DNA from 2 places in the Arthrobacter pasteuri genome. Region 1 is predicted to be linked to the other one. Evidence: predicted binding sites of a transcription regulator. Region 1 holds the regulator's gene; the other holds the start of a gene.
What was found. The regulator HrcA, encoded in region 1, represses chaperone genes, less so after heat shock. The targets are predictions, from matches to a motif close to TTNGCACTCGNNNNNNNCGAGTGCNAA.

Region 1 (3,054 bases):
CGTCGAATCGGTGTTGACGCGGATCTCGACGTAGAGGTCGCCCTGGGGGCCGCCGGCGATGCCGGCCTCGCCCTGGCCCGCGAGCTGGATGCGCGTGCCCGTGCTGACGCCGGCGGGGACCTTGATGGTCAGGGTGCGGCGCGCGCGGACCCGTCCCTCGCCGCTGCATTCGTGGCAGGGGTTGGGGATCACGGTTCCGTAGCCCTGGCACGTCCCGCAGGGCGCGCTCGTCATGACCTGGCCGAGGATCGACCGGACGGCCCGCTGGACCTGGCCGGAGCCGCCGCAGATGTCGCAGGTGCGCGGCGACGTGCCCGGCTGGCAGCAGGTCCCGTCACACGTGGGGCAGACCTCCGCGGTGTCCACCTCGATCTTCTTGTTGGTGCCGAAGACGGCGTCCTTGAGGTCGATCCGCACGTTGATGAGCGCGTCCTGGCCACGTCGCGTCCGGGAGGGCGCTCCTGCCTGCTGGCCCCCGCCGCCGAAGAAGGTCTCGAAGATGTCCTGGAACGCGAACCCGGAGCCCGAATAGCCGGCACCGTAGCCGTTGTCCGTGCCGTTCTCGTTGCCGGTCGTGTCGTAGATCCGCCGCTTCTGCGGGTCGGACAGCACCTCGTAGGCATGCGTGATGCGCTTGAACTCCTCCGCGGCGTCCTCACCCGGGTTCACGTCCGGGTGGAGCTTGCGGGCGAGCTTGCGGTACGCCTTCTTGATTTCCTCCCCGGTCGCACCCTGCGCCACACCGAGGACCTCATAGTGATTACTCACTCGTGCACATCACTTCCTGTTGGAGATTTCTGTCTACTGCTCGCCGGCCGTGCCGGCGGAATGCCGTCGTCCCGGCGGAATACGGGGGCGGCCACGGGGGCCGCGGGCTACTCCTCGAGGATCCTCGAGAGGTAACGGGCGACGGCGCGCACCGCCGCCATCGTCGTCGGATAGTCCATGCGGGTGGGCCCGAGGATCCCGAGCTTCGCCCCGGCGTCCGGGCCGTAGCCCGTCGCGACCACGGAGGCCTCCGACAGGCCGCCGTAGGGGTTCTCACTGCCGATCCTCACCGAGATGCCGCGGGCGTCGTACTCCATCTCCGACAGGAGCCTCAGCATGACGACCTGCTCCTCGAGCGCCTCGAGGATGGGACCGATGCTGAGCGGGAAGTCACCCGTGGACCTGGCGAGGTTCGCCGTTCCTGCCAGCAGGATCCGGTCGTCACGGCCGAGCCCGGCGAGCTGCTCGAGCGCCTTGATGATCGTACCCCCGTGGGCCCGCAGTGCGGGGGGCAGGTGCGACGCCGCGACGCCCAGCTCACCGGCAAGCGCCGAGAGCCTCACCCCTGACACCGCGGACAGGATGCGCTGCTTCAGGTCCGCGAGCTCGGCTTCCTGGATGTCCGCGTGCGTCCGGACGATGCGCTGCTGGACGGTGCCGTTGGTCGCGATCAGGACCACGAGGATCTGCTGGGGAGCCAGCAGGACGAACTCGATGTGGCGGACGGACGCACCTCCCACGCGGGGGAACTGGACGACGGCGACCTGGTTCGTGAGCTGGGCGAGCAGCCGAACGGTCCGGTCCATGACGTCGTCGAGGTCCTCCGCGCCCTCCAGGAGGGTCTGGATCGCCTTCTTCTCCGGCGCGGACAACGGCTTGACCTCGGAGATACGGTCCACGAACAGCCGGTAGCCCTTGTCAGTGGGGATGCGGCCCGAACTCGTGTGGGGCGCCGCGATGAGGCCTTCCTCCTCGAGGACGGCCATGTCGTTGCGGATGGTGGCGGAGGAGACGCCGAGCTGGTGCCGGTCGACCAGTGCCTTGGAGCCGACGGGCTCCCGCGAATGGACGTAGTCCTCGACGATGGCCCGGAGTACCTCCAGGCGTCGCGGTTCACTCATTCGATGTCACCTCCGGGTCTGCACGAACAGGCGTGGGGGCGGCTCCGAGCGATTAGCACTCGACACACCCAAGTGCCAAGTCTAGTACGTCCGGGCCGATTGTTAGCATTGGGAACCCGGGCCGCGGCAGACCGCCGGAGCCCTCGGTGGAAGGACAGCTCGGCATGGACTACGGCTGGGGAGCACAGGACATCACGGCTCCGAAGCGGGTCGCCCTGCCCGACGTCCCGGTGGAGAAGGACATGGTCCTCGAGGACGTGCAGAGCGGATTCGTCGGCGCAGTGGTCAGGGTCGAGAAGTCCGGCGGCCTGCATGTGATGGTGCTCGAGGACCGGCGCGGGAAGCACCGGACGTTCCGGCTCGGTCACGGATTCCTCCTCGACGGACAGCCCGTCCACGTCGTCGCACCTGTGCAGCGCGCAGCGCCGGCTTCGACCCGGACCGCATCCGGGTCGGTCCGCGTCGAGGGCGCGCGGGCGAGGACGGCACGGGCCAGCAGGATCTGGGTCGAGGGACAGCACGACGCCGAGCTGGTCGAAAAGGTCTGGGGGGACGATCTCCGGCTCGAGGGAATCGTCGTCGAGCCGCTGCACGGCGTCGACGATCTCGCGGGCGCGGTCCGCGCGTTCGGCCCCGGGCCGCAGCGGCGGCTGGGCATCCTCGTCGACCACCTGCTGCCCGGCACGAAGGAGTCCCGGATCGCGCAGCAGGCAATGAACGTGCCGGGTGCACGGCACCACGTCCTGATCGTCGGCCATCCCTACGTCGATGTCTGGCAGGCGGTGAAGCCGGCCGCGCTGGGACTCGACGCCTGGCCCGTGGTGCCGCGGAACCAGGACTGGAAGACCGGGATCCTCGCCGGACTCGGCTGGCCGCACTCCAGTCAGGCGGCCGTGGCGCACGGCTGGAAGCGGATCCTTGCCGGCGTCAGCACCTACGCCGATCTCGAGCCCTCACTCCTGGGCCGGGTAGAGGAGGTCATCGACTTCCTGACAGCTCCCCCGGGCACCGCCTGAGCGGTCCACGCGCAGCCACCACGTATCCTTGGACACAGTCCGGGGGAACAGTCCCGCCAGCCAGCAAAGGAATTGACGTTGTCCAACACCGCCGACCAGCAGCACCACGGGCGGGGCGAGTCCCGGCCCGCGTTCGAAGGGACGCCGGC
Region 2 (3,054 bases), 1.7 Mb from region 1:
GCCGTCCACGACGAACGAGGCGCCGTTGACGTAGCTGGACGCGCCGGATGCGAGGAAGGCGACGACGTCGGCGATCTCCTCCGGAGCGCCCGGGCGGCCCAGGGGGATGCCGGGGCGGTCCATGCTGCGCGGATCCTGGTCCTCGGAATCGTTCATCGGGGTGTTGATCTCGCCGGGCAGCACGGCGTTGGCGGTGATCCCCCGGTCGGCGAGCTCGAGCGCTATGGTCCTCACCAGGCCGCCGAGCCCATGTTTGGAGGCGTCGTAGGCGGCCGAGCCGACGCGCGGCTGCTCCTGGTGCACGCTGGTGACGGCGATGATCCGGCCGCCCCTGCCGCCGTCGATCATGTGGCGGGCGGCGCGCTGGATGCAGACGAAGGCGCCGTCGAGGTTCGCGCCCAGGGTGCCGCGCCAGGTGTCCCAGTCCGTCTCCATGAACAGGGTGCCGCCGTTGACTCCGGCATTGTTGACGAAGACGTCGAGTCCGCCGAGTTCCTGCGCGAGTTGGTCGATGACATCCCCGCAGGCCGGGGCGTCCGTGGTGTCCAGCTGGGCGACCGCAGCGCGGACGCCCTGTCCGCGGACGAGGCGCGCGGTCTCCTCGGCGCCCTCCCGGTCCGAATGCCAGGTGATGCCGACGTCGCATCCGGCGGCTGCGAGGGCGATGGCGGTGGCCCGCCCGATACCCGAATCGGAGCCGGTGACGATTGCCTTGCTCGGTGTGAAGTCCATACTCCATCCTTTGCGCCCGGGTCGGGCGTGTGCAAGGAAAAAGTGAGGGTGCCGCGACGGTATTGGACGGGGTCAGCGGCTGGGTTAAGTACAGCAACCCCCGGGCGGGTGCCCGGGGGTTGCTGCCAGGGGGGTCAGGACTCGACGGCTCCCTGGCGTCCGGCGTCGGACGTAGGGGATTCGACGGCCGTGGACTCGACCGGGGAGTCACCGCTCACGATCTCGATCTTGCGGGGCTTCGCCCGCTCAATGACGGGGATCATCACGCTGAGCACACCGTTCTCGTAGCGTGCGGAGATTCCCTCCGTGTCGACACCCTGGCCCAGGTTGAGCTGGCGCAGGAACGAGCCGCTCTCACGTTCCCGGGTCAGCCACTTGACGCCCTCCGCGCTGCGCAGCGTGCGCTCCGCGCGAATGGTCAGGAGCTGGCCGTCGACGTCGATGTCGACCGATCCGGGATCGATGCCCGGAAGGTCCGCGGCAAGGACGTAGTGGTCCTTCTCGCGGTAGAGGTCCATCGGCATGAGGCGCAGTCCCGGACGGCTCTCCAGAAGAGCGCCGGCAACGCGGTCCAGCTCGCGGAACGGATCAAACTTCATGGCCACTGGAAACATCTCCTTCACAGATGCCACCGGCAGATGGTGGGTTCTTCAAGGTTGAGCGTCCCTCGCTCAACTACGAAAAATATTAGCACTTGACCCGAGGGAGTGCTAATGGATCTTGTTCGCCCAGAACGAACGCAGTGCACATGAAAATGCACATGAAGAAGGCCCGTACCGAGCGGTACGGGCCTTCCTCGTGGTGCTGTCACCAGCCGATCCTCGTGCCTGCGCGGGGCCTCGATCCCCGGGCCTTCCGCGTGTGAAGCGGATGCTCTACCAGACTGAGCTACACAGGCAATTGGTTCTCCAACAGCTTAGGCCATCCGGGCGCCGCACCAAATTCCCCGTCCACGCGACGTCCTCCACCTCGGGTGCCTGCGCTGGCCATCGGTGTCCTGCCTCAGTAGCCTGAAGGAAAGCCTGCTGAGCATTGTCACCGATCCGGGATCGATTCCGGGCTTCCGCGGGCATCGCCACGACGAAGGGACCGCACCATGGACAACCAGGACATCCTGCAGCGCATCCAGGCACTCGTCCAGGAGGAGCACGAACTCCGCGAGCAGCCCCAGGACGCCGGTGCCGGAGCGGAACACCAGGACCACGCGGCCCGGCTGAAGCGGGTCGAGGAGGACCTCGACCAGTGCTGGGACCTGCTCCGCCAGCGCCGGGCGAAGGCCGACGCCGGGGAGGATCCCGCCGAGGCCGATGCCCGTCCCATCCCCCAGGTGGAGGGGTACCGCCAGTAATGGGAGTTCCGCTGGTGCTGTTCGACGTCAACGGGACGCTCTCGGACGTGGGGCTCATGTCCCAGCACTTCGAGGAGATCGGGGTACCTCCGCAACTCTCCGCCCTCTGGTTCGCCTCGGTCCTCCGGGACGGCTTCGCGCTGACCGCCGCCGGCCAGAACCCGGCCTTCCGTGCGGTCGCCGAGGGGGCACTGCACGCGGTGCTCGCAGGTCAGGTCCTCAACCGGGACACCGACGCCGCCGTCGCGCACGTGATGGACGCCCTCGAGGAGCTGCCGGTGCACCCGGACGTGCCCGAGGGTATCCGCGCACTCACCGGGGAAGGCTTCGGTACCGCCGCGCTCACCAACGGTTCCAGGGCGACGGCGGAGGGCCTGCTGAAGCGGGCCGGCCTCGAGGTCGACACGGTGCTGTCGGTCGAGGACGCGCCGCGGTGGAAGCCCGCCCCGCAGGCGTACGCCTATGCGGTCGAGGCGCTGCAGCGGCAGGCGGGCGACGTCGTGCTGGTCGCCGTCCACCCCTGGGACATCGACGGCGCCGCCCGCGCCGGCCTCCGCACCGCCTGGCTGAACCGCGACGGGGTTCCGTATCCGCCGGCCATGACGCCTCCGGACCTCGAGGTGGGGACGATCGCCGAACTGGCCGGCGTCCTCACGGCGTGAGGATCACCGGTCACCCATCGCACGGGTGACCGTTGCCGAACTCCCTGAGCCGGCCTGCAACACCTGCGGCCACGTGATCCCTCAGAAGGAGTACCCATGTCAGACCTGACCGCGTTCGCACTCGTCTGCAGCCTCACGCCGTCCCCCGCGCCGTCCAGTTCCGACCTGATGGCCCGGCATATCCTCGACCAGTTCGCGGAACGGGGTATCACCACATCCAGTGCCCGTGTGGTGGACCACGATGTCGCTCCCGGCGTACAGAAGGACATGGGCAACGGAGACGAGTGGCCCGCTCTCCGCGAGAAGATCCTC

Region 2: the regulator HrcA is predicted to act here: its motif matches at 1,420-1,446, upstream of ACX80H_RS10240 (Hsp20/alpha crystallin family protein).

What each region holds. Positions count from the first base shown of each region.
Region 1 is NZ_JBTNDO010000001.1:405,905-408,958, forward strand. Features, by position in the region: gene dnaJ (molecular chaperone DnaJ) at 1-768, opposite strand, end outside; gene hrcA (heat-inducible transcriptional repressor HrcA) at 876-1,889, opposite strand; gene ACX80H_RS01955 (DUF3097 domain-containing protein) at 2,054-2,905, shown strand; gene ACX80H_RS01960 (DUF4870 domain-containing protein) at 2,984-3,054, shown strand, end outside.
Region 2 is NZ_JBTNDO010000001.1:2,142,544-2,145,597, forward strand. Features, by position in the region: gene ACX80H_RS10235 (SDR family oxidoreductase) at 1-732, opposite strand, end outside; gene ACX80H_RS10240 (Hsp20/alpha crystallin family protein) at 867-1,331, opposite strand; tRNA gene ACX80H_RS10245 (tRNA-Val) at 1,557-1,630, opposite strand; gene ACX80H_RS10250 (DUF2630 family protein) at 1,829-2,080, shown strand; gene ACX80H_RS10255 (haloacid dehalogenase type II) at 2,080-2,742, shown strand; gene ACX80H_RS10260 (flavodoxin family protein) at 2,839-3,054, shown strand, end outside.